3 regions of the Amycolatopsis sp. NPDC051061 genome follow, and region 1 is predicted to be linked to each of the others. Evidence: riboswitches for the same ligand, from Rfam matches in the RefSeq annotation. Region 1 holds a riboswitch; each other region holds the start of a gene.
The links. Region 1 has a riboswitch for S-adenosylmethionine ahead of AB0N03_RS38605 (aminotransferase class V-fold PLP-dependent enzyme). Riboswitches for the same ligand answer to the same signal wherever they lie in the genome.
Positions count from the first base shown of each region.

Region 2: it holds a riboswitch for S-adenosylmethionine, as region 1 does, so the genes downstream of both, thrC (threonine synthase) here and AB0N03_RS38605 (aminotransferase class V-fold PLP-dependent enzyme) in region 1, are expected to answer to the same signal.
Region 3: it holds a riboswitch for S-adenosylmethionine, as region 1 does, so the genes downstream of both, AB0N03_RS45745 (ATP-binding cassette domain-containing protein) here and AB0N03_RS38605 (aminotransferase class V-fold PLP-dependent enzyme) in region 1, are expected to answer to the same signal.

Region 1 covers NZ_JBFBBZ010000039.1:78,356-86,144, reverse strand. Annotated here, with positions in the region: gene AB0N03_RS38630 (DUF885 domain-containing protein) at 1-116, opposite strand, end outside; gene AB0N03_RS38625 (AsnC family protein) at 250-1,299, shown strand; gene AB0N03_RS38620 (RluA family pseudouridine synthase) at 1,296-2,225, opposite strand; gene lspA (signal peptidase II) at 2,222-2,857, opposite strand; gene AB0N03_RS38610 (hypothetical protein) at 2,881-3,507, opposite strand; gene AB0N03_RS38605 (aminotransferase class V-fold PLP-dependent enzyme) at 3,527-4,873, opposite strand; SAM riboswitch class IV at 4,911-5,025, opposite strand; gene AB0N03_RS38600 (potassium/proton antiporter) at 5,243-6,721, opposite strand; gene AB0N03_RS38595 (metalloregulator ArsR/SmtB family transcription factor) at 6,817-7,500, opposite strand; gene AB0N03_RS38590 (penicillin-binding transpeptidase domain-containing protein) at 7,566-7,789, opposite strand, start outside.
Region 2 covers NZ_JBFBBZ010000004.1:106,581-114,369, reverse strand. Annotated here, with positions in the region: gene AB0N03_RS07040 (DegV family protein) at 1-706, shown strand, start outside; gene AB0N03_RS07035 (ComEA family DNA-binding protein) at 934-1,653, shown strand; gene AB0N03_RS07030 (ComEC/Rec2 family competence protein) at 1,650-4,031, shown strand; gene thrC (threonine synthase) at 4,072-5,337, opposite strand; SAM riboswitch class I at 5,350-5,483, opposite strand; gene holA (DNA polymerase III subunit delta) at 5,620-6,600, shown strand; gene rpsT (30S ribosomal protein S20) at 6,771-7,031, opposite strand; gene AB0N03_RS07010 (DMT family transporter) at 7,365-7,789, shown strand, end outside.
Region 3 covers NZ_JBFBBZ010000062.1:37,075-44,863, forward strand. Annotated here, with positions in the region: gene AB0N03_RS45735 (ABC-F family ATP-binding cassette domain-containing protein) at 1-889, opposite strand, end outside; gene AB0N03_RS45740 (4-(cytidine 5'-diphospho)-2-C-methyl-D-erythritol kinase) at 936-1,898, opposite strand; gene AB0N03_RS45745 (ATP-binding cassette domain-containing protein) at 2,100-3,113, opposite strand; SAM riboswitch class I at 3,323-3,413, opposite strand; gene rsmA (16S rRNA (adenine(1518)-N(6)/adenine(1519)-N(6))-dimethyltransferase RsmA) at 3,619-4,455, opposite strand; gene AB0N03_RS45755 (transglycosylase family protein) at 4,536-5,960, opposite strand; gene AB0N03_RS45760 (TatD family hydrolase) at 6,249-7,085, opposite strand; gene metG (methionine--tRNA ligase) at 7,095-7,789, opposite strand, start outside.

The DNA.
Region 1 (7,789 bases):
GACAGGTCCGGCAGCCCGGGCTCGGCCGGGCGGAGGCCCAGCAGCGCGGGCGTCAGCGGATCGGCGGCGAACAACGCTTCGACGAACTCGTCGGCGAGTTCGGTGACCGCGGTCATGGCAGGACCCCCAGCTTCGGTGATGTGCTCCACGGCCGACCCTAACGGAGATCACCGACAAGAACGGTGAGCTGTCCGCCGGGGGCGGACCACCTCGGCGCGGCCGCTCCGGCGAGGCGGTAGCGTTCTGCGGGTGGCTGTGACCGATCCCGTGGATACCCGCCTGCTCGCCGCGCTCGCCGACCTCGGCAAGGCCGCGGTCCACGAGCTGGCGGCCAAGGTCGGCATGGATCCGCGCGAGGTCGCCTACCGGCTGGTGGCGCTGTCCGGCAGCGGGCTGCCGCTGCTCGTCGGCGTCGAGAGCGACCCCCAGGGGCTCCGGGCGGCGATCGCGGCCTCACCGCCGTCGTGGGCGAACCGGCCGCCGCAGCAGTTCCCGCCCCCGCCGTCGCAGCCGGTGCCACAGCAGCCCGCGCCGCCGATGCCGGCGCCGGGCCCGCACGGGGTGCCGTCGGGGCCGTACAACGTGCAGGGCGCGCCATCGGGACCGTACAACGTGCAAGGCGCGCCGTCGGGACCGTACAACGTGCAAGGCGCGCCGTCGGGACCGTACAACGTGCAAGGCGCGCCGTCGGGGCCGTACAACGTCCAGGGGACGCCGTCCGGGCGGTATCCGGGCCCGCCGCCCGGGCCACCCCAGCAACGTCCGCCCCAGCAGTTCGCCCCGCCGCCGGACCCGGTGGTGAGCACGTGGGGCCTGCCGCAGACGGCGTCCTGGGCCCGCGGCGACGAGCCCGCCCGCCCCGCGGCGCCGTCGGGCGGCAAGCGGGGCCGGATCCGCGAGGTCATGGAAACCCAGGGCCTGGAGGGCGAGCAGCTGTCGGTGCAGCTGCTGGAGGTGCAGGACCCGGCGGACTACCTGTTCAGCGCGGCGGGCTACCGCCTGGAAGAGGGCGAACGCGCGGTGGTCGTGCACACCGAGATCACCAACCGCGGGGCAATCCCGTTCGCGTCGCTGCCGGACAACTACCTCGAGCTGCTCGCCGCCGACGGCACCCCGATCGGCAAGGCCCCGGTGTCGCTGACGTCGCGGCCCCCGCACAAGATCGGCGTCCAGCCCGGCGAAACCCTGGGCGGCCACACGGTGTACGTCCTCCCGGACGCGACGCGGGTGGTGTCGGTGCGCTGGAGCCCGCGGCCGGAACCGGACGAGCGCACGGTGACCTGGTCGATCGAGGACTAGTAGCTCTCGTCGCGCAGGATTTCCAGGGCCTTCGCCAAGTCGTCCGGGTACTCGGACTCGAACTCGACCCGGCGGCCGTCCGCCGGGTGGGCGAACGCCAGCGTCTTCGCGTGCAGCCACTGGCGGTTCAGGCCGAGGTGGCGGGCCAGGACCGGGTCCGCGCCGTAGGTCAGGTCGCCGACGCACGGGTGGCGCAGCGCCGAGAAGTGGACGCGGATCTGGTGCGTCCGCCCGGTTTCCAGCTTGATGTGCGTGAGCGACGCCGCGCGGAACGCCTCGACGACCTCGTAGTGCGTCACGCTCGGGCGGCCGCCCTGGACCACCGCGAACTTGTAGTCGTGGCGCGGGTGGCGGTCGATCGGGGCGTCGATCGTGCCGCGCGTCGGGTCGGGGTGGCCCTGGACGATCGCGTGGTAGCCCTTGTCGACCGTGCGTTCCTTGAACGCGCGCTTCAGCACCGTGTACGCGTGCTCGCTCTTGGCCACCACCATCACGCCGGTTGTGCCCGCGTCGAGCCGGTGCACGACGCCCTGGCGCTCGGCCGCGCCCGACGTCGCGATGCGCAGGCCGGCCGCGGCGAGGCCGCCGACCACCGTCGGGCCGGTCCAGCCCGGGCTCGGGTGCACCGCGACGCCGACCGGCTTGGAGATCACGACGATGTCGTCGTCGTCGTGGAGGATCTTCATGCCCTCGACCGGTTCGGCGACGATCTCCACCGGGTTCGCCGGCTCCGGCAGGGTGATCTCCAGGAGGCCGCCGCCGGAAAGCCGGTCGGATTTCCCGGCGGGACGGCCGTCGAGCAGCACGTCCCCGGATTCGGCCAGCTCCGCGACGACGGTCCGCGAGAGGCCGAGCAGCTTGGCGAGGCCGGCGTCGACCCGCATCCCGTCGAGTCCGTCGGGCACCGGGAGCATCCGTGAGCTCACGCCTGCTCCTCCTGCGCTTCGGCCTTCTTCTTGTCCTTGGTCGACGTGCCGTCGTAGTCCTTGCCCAGCAGGGACAGCAGCACGATCAGCGCACCGCCGACGCAGATCGCCGAGTCGGCGATGTTGAAGATCGCGAAGCCCTTGCCGTTCGGGGCGAACGCCGAGATGAAGTCGACGACGTGACCCTGCAGCCCGCCGGGTGCGCGGAAGATGCGGTCGGTCAGGTTGCCGAGAGCGCCGGCGAGCACCAGGCCGAGGCCGATGGCCCAGCCGATCGAGCGCAGCCGCCGGGAGAGCCAGATGATCGCGATGACGACGGCCAGCGCGACCAGCGCGAGCACCCACGTCATGCCGGTCGCCATCGAGAACGCGGCGCCCGGGTTGCGGATCACCTGCAGGTAGATCAGCCCGCCGAGGATCCGCAGCGGCTCCTTGCCCTCAAGGTTCGCGGCGACCAGGTTCTTCGTCACCAGGTCGATCGCCCAGAACACGACCGCGACGGCGAACACCCAGCCCACGCGGCGCTTCGGCAGCGGCTTCGCCGGGGCTTCCGGCGACTCCTGCACGGTCTCGGGCGTCGCCTCGGCGGCCGCGGCGGTGTCGGGTTCGGAATGGCTGGGGTCGGTGCTCACCCCTCCATTCTCCACGGCCCTGGTCAGGGCGTGTCGGCGGCGGTGACCGGCCCGCGCAGGAGCACCGCGAACGCGGCCCCGAACAGGACGCCCGCCGACACGAGCGCTCCGGCCGGTGGCGTCAGGAACACCACGGTGACCAGGAGGAAGACGCCGGTGACGGCCAGCACGAACCGGCTGCGCTCGTAGGCGGCGAGCACCAAGAGGCCGAGCGCCGCCAGCAGCGCGCCCCGCACGTCCCCGGGCAGCCGCAGCTCGAGCGCGCCGACCAGGTCGAGCAGCGGGACGGCGATGAGCGCACCCAGGGTGCCGAGCACGAACCGGACGGGCCGCGGCGGCGTCTCGGCGCGGCGCAGGCCCAGCCAGTACCAGCCCGCCACGGCGAGCACCACGCAGGCGAGGCCCACCAGCCAGCTGAGCCTCGCCGACGGCACGACGTCGGCCGCGGTGGCGCTCAGGCCGGTGGCGTAGGCGCCTCCGTCGGAGTAGCGGGTGCCCACCACCAGCTGGTTCTCGCGAGTCATCGGCAGCGCCTGGAGGCCCACGAACCGGCCGCTGCCCTCATCCGGGATCAGCGCGACCGCCACCATCACGAGCTGGGCGAACCCCAGCGCGGCCAGCGGGAACCAAGATCGCCGTGAACTCCCCATCCGGGCAGGATAGCGGCGCTCAGCAGAACGGCGGCAGCTCCCGCGGGTCGCCGGCCGGGGCCCAGCGGCCATCCACCTTCGCGTACTCCCAGCGGGCGCCGCGCGCGACGATCTGGCGCAGTGCCAGCACGACGCGGTCGACGTGCTCTTCGGTGCTGCCCAGGCCGAGGCTGACGCGGACCGCCTGCCGCCCGTCGCCGCCGGTCACGCCGATGAGCCGCTTGGCCGCGATGTGGGCGCAGAAGGCGCCGTCGCGCACTCCGATGCCGTACTCGGCGGACAGCACGGCCGCCAGCCAGCCCGGGTCGAAGCCGTCGACGACGAAGCTGACCGTGCCGACGCGGTCGACCGGCGCGTCGAACAGCCGCAGCTCGGCGCAGCCCGGGATGCCTTCGAGCCCCTTGCGCAGCCGGGTGAGCAGGGCCTGCTCGTGGTTTTCGATCGCGGCCCAGTTCTCGCTGAGCGTCTCGCAGGCGACGCCGAGCGCGTACACGCCGACGGTGTTGGGCGAGCCGGCTTCGTGGCGCTCGGGCCCGGTGTTCCAGACGACCGCGTCCTCGGTGACGAGCTTGGTCGCGCCGCCGCCGGCGAGGTAGGGCCGGGCGGCGCGCAGCCAGTCGGCGCGGCCGATCAGCGCGCCCGCACCGAAGGGCGCGTACAGCTTGTGGCCGGACAGGGCGACGTAGTCGACGTCCAGCTCCTTGATCGAGATCCGGCGGTGCGGGGCCAGCTGGGCGGCGTCGAGCGCGATGCGGGCGCCGTGCTTGCGCGCCACGGCGGCGATCTCCGCCACCGGCAGGAGCTCACCGGTCACATTGGACGCTCCGGTCACGACGACCAACCGCGGTCCCTGCGGGGCATCCGCGAGCGCTTCGTCCACAGCGGACACTGCCGCGAGGCGGGTGCGCGGGGTCGGGATCCGCCGGACGTTCGGCCCCGGCCACGGCAGCAGCGCGGCGTGGTGCTCGGTGTCGAACACGATCACCGTGGTGTGCCGGGGCAGGCTGCGGGCGAGCAGGTTGAAGGAGTCGGTGGTGTTGCGGGTGAAGACGACGGTGTCGGTGCGGCGGGCGTCGACGAAGCGGCGCAGGACGTCGCGGGTGCGCTCGTAGAGGCGCGTCGAAACCTGCGACGCGAAGCCGGCGCCGCGGTGGACGCTGGCGTACCAGGGCAGGAACTCGTCGACCTTGGCGCGGACGGCGTCGAGGCACGGGGCGCTCGCGGCGTGGTCGAGGTTGGCGTAACCGATGGTTTCGCCGGTGACGAGCGGGACTCGCAGCGACGCTCCGGCGACGGCCGGGATGCCTTGCGCGACAACGGCTTCAGTGAAGGTGGTCGTGCTGGTGCGGTCGATGGCGAGAGTCATCGGTGCCTCCTCGGCGATCCGGGGGACCCCGGCGAGGGGCCCGCGCTTGCCCGTCGCACGGCGCGACTGGCCCGGTCTTCACCCGGGGCACCCCACCGCGGTAGGAGGGTTGCCGGCCAGCAAGCCGGGGCTTCGCGCTGGCACTCATGACCTGAGCCAGAAGGTAACCGAGAACGCGGCCGGCGGCCAACCCCCGCCTCACATTCTGAGACGCCGCTCACACACCGTGAAGGCCTCAGAGCTTCGCGCGGAAGCGGCCCGGGCCGGGCAGCGCGCGTGATCGGGGAGGCATCACGCGTGATTGAGGGGGCATCTCGCGTGATTGGCGGGTCGACACGAGACGTGCGATCGGTCGTGACCACGAACGGGCTAGCGGCCCGACTCGCCCTTCCAGCGGGCCAGGCGGCCGGCCCGGTCCACCGCGCGGAGCCGGCGCTCGACGGCGTCGCGGACCCCGCTCGTCGTGACGACCAGCAGCTGGTCGTGCTCCTGCAGCCGGCTGGTCTTCTGCGGCGTGAAGCCCGCGCCGTCGCGCACGACCAGGCTGACCGTCGCGCCGATCGGCAGCCGCAGCTCGGACAGGTACACGCCGTGCAGCTTCGACCCCGGCTGGATGCGGACCTGCAGCAGCTCGGCGCCCAGCTCGTCCAGCGGCGCGGAGTCGACCTCGATCTCGTGCGCCTCGGACTTCTCGGCCAGCCCGAGCCGGCGCCCGAGCGGCCCGAGGGTCGCACCCTGCACCAGCGTCAACACGATGACCAGCACGAACACCGCGTCGACCAGCCGTTGCGCACCCGGGAGCCCTTCCGAGAGCGGGATCATCGCGAGCACGATCGGCACCGCGCCGCGCAACCCGGCCCACGACAGGAACGCCTGTTCCCGCCACGGCAGCTTGAAGGGCAGCATCGCCAGCACGACCGAGATCGGCCGGGCCAGCAGCAGCACGACGGCGCCCGCGACCAGGCCCGGCACCAGCGCCTCGAGTACCCGGCTCGGCGAGGCGAACAGGCCGAGCAGCACGAACAGCCCGATCTGCGCCAGCCAGCCGAGCCCCTCGGCGAACGACAGCGTGTCCGAGCGGTGCGGCAACCGCGAGTTGCCGAGCACCAGCGCCGCGACGTAGGTGGCGAGCAGCCCGGACGCGTGCGCCAGCTGCCCGGACGAGTACGCCACGACGCAGACCGCGACCGTGGCGAGCGGGTAGAGGCCGGTCGCCGGCAGCGCGGCCCGGCGCAGCGCGATGCCGCCGAGCCAGCCGAAAGCGAGCCCGATAGCCAGGCCCGCCCCCAGTTCGTAGACCACCAGCAGCGGCAGCGTCCAGTCCACAGTGGCGCCTTCGGCCAGCACCACGACGGCGATGTACGCCGGCGCGTCGTTGATGCCCGACTCGAGTTCCAGCGCTCCGGTGAGCCGTTGGCCGATCCCGGCCGAGCGCAGCACCGAGAACACCGCCGCCGCGTCGGTCGAAGCGAGTACCGCGCCCCACAGCAGGGCGAACCGCCAGTCGAGGCCCAGCAGCCAGTGCAACGCGGCGCCGGTCACCGCGATGCTCACCACAACGGCCACAGTGGACAGTGCGATCCCGATGCCCAGCGCGGGTTTCACCGCCGACCAGCGCGTCGTCAGGCCGCCTTCGGCGAGGATCATGACGAGCGCGGCGAGGCCGAGTGACTGGGTCAGCTCGGGGTTGTCGAACCGGATGCCGAAGCCGGCTTCCCCCAGCAGCACACCGATCGCGAGGTAGAGCAGCAGCGAAGGCAGGCCGAGCCGGATGGAGACGCGCACGGCGAGCACGGAGGCGAGCAGCACGACGCCGCCGACGCCGAGCAGCACGGGAAGCTGGTCCATGCCGCCTCCCTCCGGGTGCCGTGGGCACTCAGAATAGTGAAGCGGCCGGGTTAACTCATTCGTGTACCGTCGGCCCGAGCCGGCCGCTCGGTGTGTTAAGGCCCATCGAGCGCGGCCACGTCGACACCCAGCGCCGCGAACGGCTTCGTCGCCGACGGAAGCACCTTCACCGCGCGGTGGCCGTCGCGGGCGACCCAGCCGGCCTCGACCGCGCGGTCGAGCAGCGCCGCGGGCAGCGCGCCGGCGAGGTGGTCGCGGCGCTCCGTCCAATCCAGACAGTCGCGCAGCAGCGGCCGCCGCCCGGCGGCGACCGGCACGCCGAGCCCGGTCAGCACCTCGCGGCCGCGGCCGGTCAGCGTCAGCCCGTCGGCGGTGTCGAGGAGGCCGGTGGCGAGCATGCCGTCGCGGACGGCGACGCCGAGCACGCCGGCGAGGTGGTCGTAACAGGTCCGCGCGAACCCGAGCCGCTTCACCCGCAGCGACGACTTCAGCCCGGTCACCGGCCGGTGCTCGGCGTGCTGGGCCAGGTGCTCGATCAGCTCGGCGACGCGCGGGTCGGCGATCCGGACGTAGCTGGCCCGGCCCTGCTTGACCCGGGCGACGAACCCGGCGTCGACCAGCCGGGTGACGTGCTCGCTGGCCGTGGAGAGCGCGATCCCGGCCGCCTTGGCCAGCTCGCCGACGGTCCAGGCCCGCCCGTCGAGCAGGACGAGGCACATGGTGGCCCGGCTCGGGTCCGCGAGCACCGCGGCGACCTCGGCGAGAGCGATCGTCTCCATGCGACCACGGTACGGCGGCCACCCTTCGCCCACGACCGAAGCTTCGCACCCCGACGGGTACGGGGTCAGAGGGCCTTCAGGAACTTCGCGGCCAGGGTGACCGCCGGGCCCGAGTCGTTCGAGTCCTCCAGGAGCACCGCGAACGCGACGGTCCCGCGGTACCCGACGAACCAGCCGGTGGCGTCCGAGCCGTCGCCGAACTGGGCCGTGCCCGTTTTGCCGAACACCGCGCCGGCTCCCGCGGCACCGCGACCCGTTCCGCTGGTCACCACCGCGCGCATCATCTTCC
Region 2 (7,789 bases), on a different contig from region 1:
GATGAGCCAGCGCAAGATCGTCACGACGTCCCGGCCGACGCCCACGGAGTTCGTCAAGGAGTACCGCGCGGCCTTCGCCGACGGCGCCGACGCGATCGTTTCGGTGCACCTGTCGCGAGAGCTGTCGGGCACCTGGGAAGCCGCGGTGCTGGCGGCGCAGGAGGTCGGGCCGGACCGGGTGCGCGTGGTCGACTCGCGCACCACCGCGATGGGGCTCGGGTTCGCCGCGCTGCACGCCGCTTCGGCGGCTTCCGCCGGGGCCGAGGCCGCCGAAGTCGAGGCCGCGGCGGTGACCGCGGCCGGCTGCTCGTCGACGTTGTTCGTCGTGGAAACCCTCGACCACCTGCGCCGCGGCGGCCGGATCGGCCCGGCGGCGGCACTGCTCGGGACGGCGCTGGCGGTGAAGCCGGTGCTGCACATGTCCGAAGGCCGGATCCTGCCGCTGGAGAAGGTCCGCACCATGAACCGCGCGCTCGCGCGGCTGGTCGAGCTCGCCGCCCAGGCCGCGCGGGACGACGACGTCGAGCTGGCCGTCCACCACCTCGCCTCGCCGGACCGGGCGGTCGCGCTGGCGAACCGGCTGGAGGAGGCCGTGCCGCGGTCGGCGGGGTGCGTGGTCTCCGAGCTGGGGGCGGTGATCGGGGCGCACACCGGGCCCGGGGTGCTCGGGGTGGTCGTCCAGCGGACGGTTCCGTCCCGCCGCTAGCGTCGCGCGGGGCAAGTCGTTCGCACTCGCCGCCGCGCTGTCGACGAACTCGGACGCACGACCCCCAGCCCCACCGACGCGCCGAACCCTCCAGCATGCCACCCGGGTACGACGGAAACGGCCGTTCCGGACCCGGGCGGGGTGGATCCGTCCACATCACCCCGGTTGTCCACAGGACGCGGCGGCACCCCTGTCGGACGCTCCCCGCGAGCCCTAACGTCGATCGTGTGTTCGAGCAGCCCGCCCGGGATCCGGGCCCTCCCGTCAACGACCGGCTCGCCTGGCTGGCCGACCAGCTCTCGCCCGACGCGAGCACGGTCGGACCCGGCGGCCGGCTGGTCCGGCGCTGGCTGCCGGGCGGACCGGCCGGTGCCGGCCGCCGCCGGTGGGCGTTCGCCGGTGTCCTCGTGTCGGTCGTGGTGATCATCCTCGGCTCGGTCGCGCTCTTCGGCGGCCCACCGGCGCCCGAGCCACCGCCCGCGCTGCCCAGCGCGAAACCGGCGAGCGAGGCCTCGGCCCGGGCCGCACCCCAGGCCGGTCTCGTCGTCAGCGTGATCGGCCGCGTCCGGTCGCCCGGCCTGGTCACCGTGGTCCAGGGCGCCCGCGTCGCGGACGTGCTGCGGGCCGCGGGCGGCGCCGATCCCGGCGCGGACCTGAGCGCGCTCAACCTCGCCCGCCGGGTCACCGACGGGGAGCAGCTCGCGGTGGGGATCCCGGCGCCCGCCGCCGGGCCGGCCGGTGCTCCGGCGGGCGCCAAGGTCGACCTCAACGCGGCGAGCGCGGACCAGCTGGACACGCTGCCCGGCGTCGGCGAGGTGACGGCCCAGCGGATCGTCCAGTGGCGCACCGAGCACGGCGGCTTCGCGAAAGTCGAGCAACTGCGCGATGTCTCAGGCATCGGAGAAAGTAAATTTGAAAAATTGCGGGAGCAGGTGACGGTCGGATGAGCACCCTTCCCGCGATCGACACCCGGCAGGACATGCGCCTCGTCCCGGCGGCGCTGGCGTGCTGGCTCGCCGCACTCGGCGGCCTGCTGCTGGGCTGGTGGACGGCGGTCGCCGTCGGCCTCGTCTCGGCGGCGCTCGCCGGGCTGGTGCTCTGGCGGGCGCGGGGGCGTCCCCGGGCGCTCGGTGCGGCGGCAGCCCTGCTGGTGCTGGGACTCGTCGCCGCGGGCCCGGTCGCCTGGCGAATCCGCGACGCGCAGCGTGACGACCTTCGCGCGGTTGCGGCTGACGGACTCCCCGCGTCGGTGCGGGTCGTCGTCGCCGAGCGCCCGAAGCCCGTGCGCAGTGCGGGTTACGCCGATCAGCAGGCCGGGGCCCGGTCGGTGGTGCTGACGGCCGACGTCCGCACGGCGTCGGTCGACGGCAGACCGGTCGCGTCGTCCGGGCGCGTCCTGCTGCTGGCTCCGGTCGCGCAGTGGGCGTCGCTGCTGCCGGGTCAGGACGTGACGGCGAGCGGCCTGCTGATGCCGCCGCGCGGCTCGGACCTGACCGTCGCGGTGCTGTCCGTGCGCGGCCCGCCGGGCGACCTCGGGCCGGCGCCGTGGTGGCAGCGGACCGCGGCCGGGTTGCGCGCCGGACTCCACGACCTGTGCCAGGTGCTGCCGGACGAACCGGCCGGCCTGCTGCCGGGCCTGGTCCTGGGCGACACGAGCGGGTTGTCGCCGCGGGTCGAGCAGGAGTTCGTCACCGCCGGTCTCGCCCACCTGACCGCGGTCAGCGGGGGAAACCTCGCCGTGGCGTGCGGCGCGGTCCTGCTCCTGCTGCGCGTGCTGCGGCTCGGGCCGCGGTTGTCGGCGGTGGCGGCCGGCGCGTGCCTGGCCGGGTTCCTCGTCCTGGTCGGCCCGGAGCCGAGCGTGCTGCGGGCCGGGGTGATGGCGGCGGTCGCGTTGCTGGCGCTGGCGCTGGGCAGGCGAGGCTCGGCGTTGCCCGCGCTGGCGTTCGCGGTGTGCGTGCTGGTGGTGACGGATCCGGCGATGGCGACGGACTTCGGGTTCGCGCTGTCGGTGTTCGCCACGGCCGGGCTGGTCTTGATCGCGCCCCGCTGGGCCGCCGGGCTGGCTCGCCGCGGCATCCCGCCGGGGTTCGCCGAGGGGCTGGCGATCCCGTTGGCCGCCTTCCTGGTGACGGCGCCGGTCCTCGCGGGCATGGCCGGCTCGGTGAGCCTGGTGTCGGTGCTGACCAACGTCCTCGCCGCGCCCGTGGTGGCTCCGGCGACGGTGCTCGGCGTGCTGGCGACGGTGACCGGCCCGTGGTGGCCGGGCGCCGGGAAGGTCCTGGTGCACCTGGCCGACCCGGAGGCCCGGTGGCTGATCACCGTGGCGCGCCACGGCGCGCGGGCCCCCGGCGCGGTCGTCGCGTGGCCCGGCGGGTGGACGGGCGGGCTGCTCGCCGCCGCCGTGCTGGTGGTGCTGGTGCTGGCCGCCCGGCACCGGCGCGCGCGGCTGGTGATGGCGGTGCTGGTCGCCGGCGCGCTGCTCGTGTTCGTGCCGGTGCGGGTGATCGCGCCGGCCTGGCCACCGCGGAACTGGGCGATGGTCGAGTGCGACGTCGGGCAGGGCGACGCGGTCGTGCTGGCGACGGCCGAGCCGGGCCGGGCGGTCGTCGTGGACACCGGACCCGAGCCGGGGCCGGTGGACGAGTGCCTGCACCGGCTCTCGGTCGACCGGATCCCATTGCTGGTGCTGAGCCACCTGCACGCCGACCACATCGGTGGCCTGGCGTCGGTCTTCGACGGCCGGGCGGTCGGCGCGATCGCCGTCGGTCCGGGGCGGGCGCCGGAGTGGGCGTGGCGCCAAGTCGCCGTCGAAGCGGCGAAGCAGGGGGTGCCCCTGGTGGAGCTGAGCACGGGGGAGCGGCTGGCGTGGCCCGGCCTGTCGCTCGACGTCCTCGGCCCGCACTACGTACCGGCACGTTCGGCCGGGCAGCAGGACGGCACGACGATCAACAACAGCTCGGTGGTGCTGCGGGCGCGAACCCCGGCCGGCCGGGTGCTCCTGACCGGCGACGTCGAGCTGGCGGCCCAAGCCGACCTGCTGGCCGACGGCGACAACCTGAAGGCGGAGATGTTGAAGGTCCCACACCACGGCTCGCGCTACTCACTACCGGCGTTCCTCGCGGCGGTGGCGCCACGGGTGGCGTTGGTCAGCGTGGGCGCGGGCAACACCTACGGCCACCCCAACAAGTCCACAATGGACAGCTTGACGGCACTGGGTGCGTTGGTGACACGAACCGACGTGGACGGTGACACGGCGGTGGTCGGCGACCCGTCAGGTCCGGCGGTAGCGCGCCGGGGCGAGCCACGTGGGCCGCCGCGCCGCTGAAGCCGGGGCGGGCCGCGAAAGCCCGCCCCGGCGGTGGACGTCAGTAGCCGAGCGCCTCGTTCACGGCCTTGGCGGAAGCCGCCACGGTCGCCTTCGGGCCGATGTGGTTCTCGACCGCGTCGAGGGTCTTGAGGCCGTCGCCGGTGATGAGGAGCACCGTCTCGGCGTCGGGGTCGAGCTTGCCCGTCTCGACCAGCTTCTTCGCCGTGGCGACGGTGACCCCGCCGGCGGTCTCGGTGAAGATGCCTTCGGTGCGGGCCAGCAGCCGGATGCCTTCGACGACCTCTTCGTCGGTGACGTCCTCGATCGCGCCGCCGGTGCGGTTGACGATGTCGAGCACGTACGGGCCGTCGGCCGGGTTGCCGATCGCCAGCGATTTGGCGATCGTGTCCGGCTTCACCGGCTGGACCACGTCCTGGCCGGCGCGGAACGCGGCCGACACCGGCGAGCAGCCGGTCGCCTGCGCGCCGAACACCTTGTACGGGCTGGCGTCCACGAGACCGAGCTGGCCCAGCTCGCGGAAACCCTTGTCCACCTTGGTCAGCTGAGAACCGGAGGCGATCGGCACGACGATCTGCGGCGGGATGCGCCAGCCGAGCTGCTCGGCGACCTCGAAGGCCAGCGTCTTCGAGCCTTCCGAGTAGTACGGCCGGACGTTCACGTTCACGAACGCCCACTTCGGGTGTTCGCCGGCGAGCTCGGTGGCGAGGCGGTTGACGTCGTCGTAGTTGCCGTCGACGGCGATCAGGTCGCCGTCGTAGACCGCGGTGGTGAGGATCTTCGCGCGCTCGAGGTTCTTCGGGATCAGCACGACCGACCGCCAGCCCGCGCGGGCCGCGGCGGCGGCCGTCGCGTTGGCCAGGTTGCCGGTCGACGGACACGCGAGCACCTCGAACCCGAACTCGCGGGCCGCGGCGAGCGCGACGGCGACGACGCGGTCCTTGAACGAGTGCGTCGGGTTGCCGGTGTCGTCCTTGACCCACACGCGCTTGAGGCCAAGTTCCTTGGCCAGGCGGTCGGCGCGGATCAGCCGGGTGGCGCCGGGCTCGGTGTTCGGGATCTCTTCGACGTTGGACGGAACCGGGAGGAGCTTCTTGTAGCGCCAGATGTTCTTGGGGCCGGCCTCGATGTCTTCGCGGCGGACGCGGCCGAAGTCGTAGGCGACCTCGAGCGGCGAGAAGTCCTCGGCGGAGACGAACTCGGGGGCGAGCGGCTGCCGGTGGCCCTCTTCCTTCGACACCAGTTCGACGGCGGGACCGAGATCCGGGGTCTTGGTGGTGGAGGACGTTCCGAGGGTGGCGGTCATCGCGAGGTTCCTTCCTCATCTGCCCCGCCGAAGCGGGCCGGAATTGGCACCGTGGTCGTCAGCTACCCCGCGATCGCGGGATGACAGGCTGTACGCCGGTTGCCGGGGCTTCGTCGGGCCGTTCCCTCTGCCCCTCTGGATGAGCGTTATTCGGTTGTCGGTGCGCGCCGAACAGCGCGCCGCCTCGAGAACACCGTACGACATGGCGCTCACGCCGTGCCATGGTGGCCGTTCGACATCACCGGAGCGGGCGCATGACACCGCAAGTGAGAGGATCCGTCCGTGACCGCGCAAGCCACCGCCCCGGCCCCGCTGCTCCTGGTCCTGGGCGAGGAAGAACTGCTGATCGAGCGCGCCGTCCGCGACACGCTCACCGCGGCCCGCGCGATCGATGCGACGGCCGAGCTGACCCGGGTCCGGGTGTCGGATCTCACAGCCCCCGAGCTGGCCGAACTCGTCAGCCCGTCGCTGTTCAGCGAGGGCCGCGTGATCGTCCTGGAGTCGGCGCAGGACATCTCGCAGGAGCTGGCCGACGCGGTGGCGTCCTACCTGAAGGACCCCGCGGACGGCGTCGTGCTGGTCGTCGTGCACACCGGTGGTGGCCGCAGCAAGGCCGGCAAGACGCTCCCGGCGGCGTTGAAGAAGGCCGGCGCCGAGGTCACGGAGTGCCCGAAGATGACCAAGCCGGCCGAGCGCGAGCAGTTCGTGCGGCACGAGGTGCGCCGGGCCGGCGGCAAGATCGACCCGGCGGGGGTCGCCGCGCTGGTCGACGCCGTGGGCTCCGACCTGCGAGAACTCTCCTCGGCGGCGACGCAGCTGGTGGCGGACGCCGGCGGGAGTGTCGACGCGGAGGCGGTCCGCCGCTACCACCGCGGCCGCGCGGACGTGACCGGGTTCGCGGTCGCGGAGAAGGCGGTGAGCGGCGACCGTTCGGCGGCGCTGGAGTCGTTGCGCTGGGCGATGCAGCTGGGTGTCCCGCACGTCCTGGTGGCGGACGCGCTGGCCGACGCGGTCCGCACGATCGCCCGGGTCGCGGGCGCGGGCCGCGGCAACCCGAACCAGCTGGCCGGTGAGCTGGGCATGCCGCCGTGGAAGATCCGGAAGGCCCAGGGCCAGGTCCGCGGCTGGAACCAGGACGGCCTGGCGACGGCGATGCGGGTGGTGGCGAGGCTGAACGCCGAGGTCAAGGGCGTGGCGGCGGACCCGGGCTACGCCCTGGAGCGCGCGGTCCTCCAGGTGGCGGCCGCCAAGGGCGACCGCTGACCGCAAAAAGGTTCGCGCTGGTCAGGCCACCGCGGCCCGACGAGTGCAGATCCCCGCATCGACAGCCGAGAGCTGCTGATTCGCAGCGCCCCGCCCTCCGCCGCGCGAAGCCCGTCCCGGACATGAAAAAGCCCCGGCCGAAGCCGGGGCTTTCCCAGAAATCAACCAGCTCAGAGCGCGTTGACGCGCTTGGCCAGCGCCGACTTCTTGTTGGCGGCCTGGTTGGCGTGGAGCACGCCCTTCGAGACGGCCTTGTCCAGCTTCTGGGCGGCGTCGCGCTGCAGCTCGACGGCCTTGGCCTTGTCGCCGGCCTCGGCGGCTTCGCGGACCTTGCGGATCGCGGTCTTCACCGAGGACCGGATCGCCTGGTTGCGCAGACGCGCCTTCTCGTTCGTCGTGATGCGCTTGATCTGCGACTTGATGTTGGCCATAGGGCAACTCCTGTTTCACTCGGTGAGATTCGCCGCCGCGCTGAATTGGCCCCGCTCGAAAGAGCGGGCTTCCTCCATGACGGAATGCCGCACGGGCAGCGAGCGACAACACTAACAGCCGGGCCGCCGGTGCCCGGAGCCGGGAGTACCCTCGACGACGGTAGTGCCTAGGGTTCCGTCGCCGGTCCGCACGCCGTGCACCACACAACCAGGACCCGGCGGGTCTGGTCCGAGCGGCACCGTCGGCGGGCCCGGACGGCCGGTCGTTCATCTGACGGGGCAAAAGCCTGGAGGACCCGGTTTTCGCGCGCGCGAAAACCCGTAAGGGGTCCCATGAACGCCACCGCCCTGACCTTCGTCCTCATCGCCGCCGTCGTGCACGCCGCGTGGAACCTGGCCGCCAAGCGGATCTCCTCCGGCGGCACCCAGTTCGTCTGGCTCTACTACACCGCGTCCGCGGTCGTCCTCCTGCCGGTGACGGTCGTGCTGCTGGTCGTCGAGCCGCAACGTCCACAGTGGAGCTGGCTGGTGGCCGCGGTGGTCACGTCCGTGCTGCACATCGCCTACGGCATCGTCCTGCAGCGCGGGTACCGCGTCGGCGACCTCTCCGTCGTCTACCCCGTCGCGCGGGGCACCGGGCCGCTGCTGTCGGTGCTGGCCGCCGTCCTCGTGCTCGGCGAACGCCCCGGTTGGCTCGGTCTCGTCGGCGCGTTCCTGGTCATCGCCGGGGTGCTGGTGATCAGCACCGGGCGCGGGGG
Region 3 (7,789 bases), on a different contig from region 1:
GGTCGCCGACCGTGTACGTCGTGTCTTCCAGCTCCAGCACGGTCTTGCCCAGCCGCCGCTTCGCGAACGCCATCAGCTCGACGGAGTCGCGCAGCGGCGGCACGTCCGCGATCAGCGCTTCGGCCGCGTCGATGCGGTAGCGCGGCTTGGACGAACGCGCCTGCGGGCCGCGGCGCAGCCACGCCAGCTCCTTGCGGGCCAGGTTCTGCCGCTTCTCCTCGGCCGTCGCCGCCAGCCGCGCCCGCTCGGCGCGCGCGAAGATCCAGTCCGCGTAACCGCCTTCGTAACTCTCGACGCGGCCGTTGGCCACCTCCCAGGTCACGCTCGCGACCGTGTCGAGGAACCACCGGTCGTGCGTGACGACCACGACCGCGATCCGGCGGGTCAGCAGGTGGTCGGCGAGCCACTGGACACCTTCGACGTCCAGGTGGTTGGTCGGCTCGTCGAGCACGACGAGGTCGAGCTCACCGGTCAGCGCGGCCGCCAGCGAAACCCGGCGCCGCTCGCCACCGGAGAGGTTCGCGGTCGGCGTCTCGAGCCCGATCGCCGTGATACCCAAGCCGTCCACAATGGACCGTACGCGGGCGTCGGCGGCCCATTCGTGCTCGGCGCCGTAGCGTTCGAGCACGACCTCGCCGACGCTGCTGCCGTCCGGCAGCTCCGTCCGCTGGGTGACGACGGCCATCCGCAGGCCGCCGACGTGGCTCACCCGCCCGGAATCCGGCTCGGCGAGTCCGGAAAGGACTTCCAGGAGGGTGGTCTTGCCACCCCCGTTGAGGCCGACGACGCCGATGCGCTGCCCGGCCGCGACGCCGAGCGACACACCGTCCAGGAGCGGGCGAATCCCGTAGGACTTGCTCACCGCCTCCAGGTTGACCAAGTTGGCCATGCCCTCAGCCGATCCTTTCCGAGAAGTAGAAATCCACAATGGACGATCAGGTGTGCACCCGCGGCGAGGCCGGACGCGGCGCGTCGTCGCCGCCGACCACGCGGGCGCCGGGGACCGGGCCGTGCGCCACCCGGACCGTGCGGCACACCCCCGCGCCCGACAGCTCGGCGGCGACCTCGACCGCCGACTGCGCGTCCTCGCAGAGGAACGCGCAGGTCGGGCCGGAGCCGGAGACCGTGCCGGCGAGCGCGCCCGCGTTGACGCCGGCCCGCAGCGTCCGGCGCAGCCCGGGCCGCAGCGAAACCGCCGCCGCCTGGAGGTCGTTGCCCAGCAGCAGCGCCAGCTGACGCGGGTCGCCCGAGGCCAGCGCCTCGACGACCGGGGTGTGCGAGCCGATCCGCGGCGGGTTGCCGTCGACGCGCAGGCGGTCCAGCTCCTTGAACACCTTCGGCGTCGACAGCCCTTCGGAGTCGAAGGCCAGCACCCAGTGGAAGGTGTGCCGCGACAGCACCGGGACGAGCTGCTCGCCCCGCCCGGTACCCAGCGCGGTGCCGCCGTAGAGCGCGAACGGGACGTCGCTGCCCAGCCCGGCGGCGATCCCGGCGAGCTCGTCGCGCGTGACGTCGAGGTTCCAGAGGCCGGCCAGCCCGACCAGGGTCGCCGCCGCGTCGGCGCTGCCGCCGGCCATGCCGCCCGCGACCGGGATGCCCTTGCGCAGCACCACCCGGACGTTCGGCTCTTCGGTGCGGCCGACGTGCGCGGACAGCGCTTCGACCGCGCGCCAGGCCAGGTTGGTGCCGTCGGCGGGCACCGAGCCTTCGCCCTCGCCGTAGATCTCCAGGCCCGGCTCCTCGGAGACCGCGACGGTCACCTCGTCGGTCAGCGACAGGGCCTGGAACACGGTCACCAGCTCGTGGTAACCGTCTTCGCGCAGGTCGTCGACCGACAGGTGCAAGTTGACCTTGGCCGGGACCCGGACGGTGACTGGGGGCGGAACTACGGCGAGCACCCGACCAGCCTACGTGCCCGCGGAAACGCCCCAATGTGGCCTTGGTTGCTCCATCCATGCCCCCCGCCACCACCCTCAACGGAGGCGCTTCGCGCCGCAGTGCTGATTCAACGCACCCAAGGCGGCCTTGGTTGCGTTCAACGCACCCAAGGTGGCCTTCGGTGCGTTCAACGCACCCAAGGCCACCTTGGGGCGCTCGGGTCAGGCTGCCGCGACGCCCTGGGGGCCGCGAGCGGTGTACGTCACGTGGCCGCCGCGCTCGGCGACCCACGCCAGCGCCGCGTCGGCCCGCTCGCCGCGGACGCCGAGGCGGAAGCGGCCGACCGGCGTGTCGCCGATCCGGGTCAGGCCGCCGCCGATGGTGGCGAACTCGACGTCGAAGCGGCCCGCGGCCTCGGGCAGCAGCGCGCCGACCGAAGCGAAGCCGACCAGCACGACGTCGGCCGAGCGGTCGTAGCGCGACACCTGCGCGCGGGTCGTCTCGATGGCCGGCAGCAGCGCCTGCGCGGTGCGGCTCGCCGGGTTCGAGATCAGGTCGAGGACGGTGCCGCGCTCGATGACCGTGCCGCCTTCGAGCACCGCGACGTCGTCGCAGACCCGGCGGACGACACTGGCGTCCGGCGTCGTGACCACGACGGTGGTGCCCAGCTCGGAGCGGGCGCGGTCGAGCACGGTGAGCACCGCGCCGGCCTCCTCCGGGTCGATGCCGGCGGTCGGGTCGTCGGCCAGGAGCACCGCCGGTGCCGCGGCCAAGGCCTTCGCGACCGCGACGCGGCGGAGCTGACCCTCGGTCAGCTCGCCGGGACGCTGCGTCGCACGCTGCGTCAGACCGACGAGGTCGAGCAGCGAGCCGACCCGGCTGCGGCGCTGCGGGCCGTCGATGCCGAGCTGCTCGAGCGGGGAGGCGATGTTGCCGGCGATCGTGCGCTCGGCGATCAGCTCCGGCTTCGTCGAGACGACGCCCAGCTGACGGCGGATCTCGCGCAGCCGGCGGCCGTCGAGCGTGCCGGTGTTGAGGCCGTCGAGGCGGACGACGCCGCGGTCGGGCCGCTCCTGCAGCGCGATGCAGCGGGCGAGGACAGACTTGCCGGACCCGGCGGGGCCGACCACGCCGAACAGCGAGCCGGCCTGGACCTCGACGCTCACGTCATGCAGGGCGACGACCGAATTTCCGTTGGTGGCAAAGGTTTTGGACAGGTTTTCGACGGTGATCACGAAGGCTCCAGAAAACGGGGTGCGCGCAGGGCGCGGCACCCGGCCGCAAGCGAAGTCCGTCCGTTGTGGACGGTGCGTGAAGAAGAGGTGGACCGGTTACGACAAGCTCAGTTGGAGCGTCGACATGCGGTCACGGAGCGGCGGCCTTCGTCGACGACGCGACGCTTGGTCAGGAGCAGGGGGCGAGCTACCCTCTTCATCGGAAACGGCCTCCATCGGTCCTGGCGGTAGCACCTGCCCCGTGGGGGGTGGTTGCTGCGACTTCGGCGAGCCAGGTCTCTCAGTCGCTCGGGATGGACGCTTCCGAGTAAAGCCGATCGCGAGGAGCGAAAGCAAGCTTGTCGGCCCAGATCACACGAGTGGAGGTGTCCGAATCGCGGGATCGCCCGGCAAGAGGCGTATTTTCACCAGACCGCGTTGACTTCTGTGACATTCCGGGGCTTCGCCCCGGGCCGGGGGCTCCGCCACCCGGAACCCCCGGAAAGCCGCTTCCACTGTGGACCTGCTAACGGGCAGCGGCCAACCGGGCGAAGTCCTGCACGCCGAGCTGCTCACCCCGGGTCTTCGGGTCGATCCCGGCGGCCGTGAGCAGCTCGCCGGCCCGCTCGGCCGAGCCCGCCCAGCCCGCGAGCGCGGCGCGGAGCGTCTTCCTGCGCTGTGAGAAGGCGGCGTCCACGAGGCCGAAGAGCCGATCGCGGTCGTCCGACGCCGGAGCGTCACCGCGTTCGAAAGCGACGAGCGCGGAGTCGACGTTCGGCACCGGCCAGAACACCGAGCGCGGCACGGCGGCGACCTTGCGCGCCGGGCCGTACCAGGCGAGCTTGACGCTCGGCACGCCGTAGATCCGGCTGCCGGGGCCGGCCGCCATCCGGTCGGCGACCTCCGTCTGGACCATGACGAGGCCGCTCCCGAGGGACGGCACCTCGGCGAGCAGGTGCAGCACGACCGGGACGGCGACGTTGTAGGGCAGGTTCGCGACGAGCGCGGTCGGCTGAGGCAGTTGGTCGTCCGTGATCCGCAGCGCGTCGGCCGTGACGACCTGGAGTCGATCGGAGACCTCGGGCGCCCGGTCGGCGACGGTCTTGGGCAGCCGTTCGGCGAGCTTGGGATCGATCTCGACGGCGACGACCCGCGCGCCGGTGGCGAGCAGCCCGAGGGTGAGCGACCCGAGCCCGGGCCCGACCTCGAGGACGACGTCGTCCGGGCCGACGTGCGCGAGCTCGACGATCCGGCGGACGGTGTTGGGATCGTGCACGAAGTTCTGGCCGAGCTTCTTCGTCGGCCGCACGTCCAGCTCGGCCGCCAGCCCGCGGATCTCGGCAGGTCCCAACAGTTCAACCACCGGTGGAGCTTACCGATGGGGCAGCACGCACACGCGAAACGGCCCCCGCCCAGACAGGACGGGGGCCGTTACGCGGAAGATCAAGCCTTCTTGCCGCAGACCGGCCAGGCGCCGTAGCCGCCGCGGGCGTCGCGGACCTTCTCCGCGATCGCGATCTGCTGCTCACGGGAGGCCTGGTTCGGCAGCGCGGCGTACTGGTCGCCGCCGTAGGCGTTCCAGGTCTGCTTGTCGAACTGGAGGCCGCCGTAGTAGCCGTTGCCGGTGTTGGTGGCCCAGTTGCCGCCCGACTCGCACTTCGCGATGCGGTCCCACGCGGAGCCGTCGCCGATGGCCGGCGTCGGGGCCTGCTTCGTGCCGACGTGGATGATCTTCGGCTTCGGCTGGGTGATGACCTGCTCGGAGACACTCTCCCGCGAGACCTCTTTGCCGTTCTTCTGCGTGACCTTGTAGGTCACCATCTTCTCGCCGGGCGTGCCGGGGTCTTCGACCGAGGTCTTGCCCTTGGCGAGGTCCGGGTCGTCGACGCGCTGCTCGGGCGGGTCGATGGACTCCTTCTGGACGACCGTCGAGACGCCGGTGCGGCTGATGTGCACCTCGGCGCCGTCGGTCAGCTTGACGTCCAGGCCGCCCTCGGCCTGGTCCTCCGGGCCCAGGGTGAGCTTGTACTCGCCCAGGAACTCCTTCGTCGTGACCGCGGTCGTGGTGACCTTCTTCGGCGCGTTGGCACCGTCGTAGAGCGTGAGATTCTTGAGGGTCTTGATCTCGACGGTGGCGCCCTGCAGGGGCAGCTCGCCGTCCTTCGGCATCGACATCCACGTGCCGGGCTTGTCCACGCCGGCCATGCCGAGCTGGCCCAGCGCGTCGCCGAGGTGGGTCGCGCGAACCCAGGAGGTGTGCTCCGAGCCGTCGACGATCATCTTCAGCTGGCGGCCGCGCTCGAGCTTGATGACACCGCCGTCGCCGACCTCCGCCTGCGGGGACGGGGAGAGCGAGTCGTGCGCGCCGACGGAGAGGCCCGCGTCCTCCAGCACTTCGCCGACGGTGTCGCCGAACGAGTGCACGGTGGTCTGCTGGCCGTCGACGTCGACGGTGATGCTCTTGTTCATCGCCAGCGCGGCCGCGCCGCCGCCGGCGACGCTGATCATGACGCTGAGGACGGCACCCTTGAGGAAACGGCGCTTCCAGACCTTCGAGGTCTGGCGCATGCTCTCATCCAGGGCGGCCCGCTTGGCCTGCGGCGAAGCGGTGCGGTCCGCCTCGATCTCGTCCGGGATGACGATCGGCGGCAGGTACGTCGTCTCGGCGTTGATGAGCCGGATCAGCTCGTCGACGTCGACGTCGATCGACGCCATCATCGCGTCGGCGTCGGGGCCGAGCGCGGCGAGGATGTCCTGCTGGGTGATGTTCGGGTCGTCGGAGAAGTCGAGCTGGCCGTAGGCGGTGTCCTCGTAATGACGATCGAGGACGGCCGCGGAGCGCGCTCCAGCCTGTCTGCTACCTGTCACCGCTGTCGTTCCCTTTCCCAAGACGCCGTTCGGGGCGGCATCTTTACGTCTGGGCCCGCAGTCGGCGCCATCGTCACGGTCCCGGTCGTACCTACCCGGTTCCGCTTCCCCGACGTGCACTGACGTGACTGTGGGCGTAACAGTCGGCAACTGCAGTCTGCAGTACCGACCGGCACGATCACGGGACAGTAACGGGTCCCGCCGGGTTGCGCAAACACCCCCCGGAGTGTCGTGATCCCCGTCACTCCATCAGGTGGACGATCAAGGAACCCTGATGTCGCAATGCGTTCAACCCGTTGTGACACTGAGGAGTCGGTAGACCCGCTCGGCAGTGGTCCGGACCGATTCGGCGACTTCGTGGACAGCTTCGCCCCTGAGCGCCGCGAGGTGACGGACGGTGTAAGCGGCGCCGAACGGCTCGTTCGGCCGCCCACGGAACGGGTGGGGGGTCAGAAACGGCGCGTCGGTTTCGACGAGGTACTGGTCCGCCGGGCAGAGCCGCGCCGCCTCGTGGAGCCCCTTCGCGTTCTTGAACGTCACCGTGCCCGCGAAGGAAAGGACGTATCCCGCGTCGACGCACTTGCGGGCCATTTCCGCATCCCCGGAAAAACAATGGAAGATTACGGCATTCGGCGCATTCTCTTCGGCCAGGATGCGCAGCACGTCGTCGTGGGCCTCGCGGTCGTGGATCATCAGCGGCTTGTCCAGCCGCTTCGCGAGGTCGATGTGCCAGCGGAACGCCTCCTGCTGGGCGTCGTGCGGCGAGTAGTCCCAGTAGTAGTCGAGGCCGGTCTCGCCGACGGCGACCACGCGGTCGGTGGCGGCCAGGCGCTCTACTTCGGACTTCTCGGCCTCGCCGAACTCCTTGGTTCGCGTCGGGTGGATCGCGACCGCGGCGAACACCCGGGGGTCCCAGGTCGCGGCCTCGGCGGCCCAGCGGGCCGAAGCGAGGTCATCGGCGACCGTGACGACGCGGGCGACGCCGGCGCGCTCGGCGCGGTCGACCATGGCCGTGACATCGGCCGCGGTGACCGCGCCGCACGCGTCGAGATGGGTGTGCGCGTCCACCACCGACACCGGGAGCCGGTCCGGGACCGGCGGCAGCTCGCGCTTCTCGTCACCCATGCATACCTCTTACTCCTTGACGATCGGCGCCCACTCCGGGCCGGTCTCACCCAGCGCCGGGTCGAGCTTCGTGAACAGCGGCGACGGCTTCCGCAGGGGCTTGCCGACCTCGATCGGCTTCGACTCCCACTTCGCCTGCTCGCCCGCGTAGTCGCCGGTGAGGATCGGGTTGACCCGGCCGGCGACGTCGAGGTCCTCGACCTCCCGCAGTTCCGGCTGGGCGGCCCAGACGCCGGTGCCGCCGAGGGCCTCGTGGACCTTCTGCGCCGAGTGCGGCAGGAACGGCGTCAGCAGCGTGTTGGCGTCGGAGACCACCTGCAGCGCGGTGTGCAGCACCGTGTCGCGCCGCGTGGGGTCGTCCTTGAGCTTCCACGGCTCCTGGTCGGAGAGGTACTTGTTCGCCGCGGTGACGACCTTCATCGCCTCGCTCGCCGCCAGCTTGAACCGGGACCGGGCCAGGTGCGCGCCCGCGGTGTCGAAAGCCTTGCGCGACAGGGCCTTCAGGTCCTCGTCGGCCGCCGTCGGGGCCTCCGGGCGCGGGATGGCGCCGACGTTCTTGTGCGCCATCGAGATCGACCGGTTGACCAGGTTGCCCCACTCGTTGGCCAGCTCGAAGTTGGTCCGGCGGACGAACTCGTCCCAGGTGAAGTCGGTGTCCTGGGTCTCCGGGCCGGCGACCGAGATGAAGTACCGCAGCGTGTCCG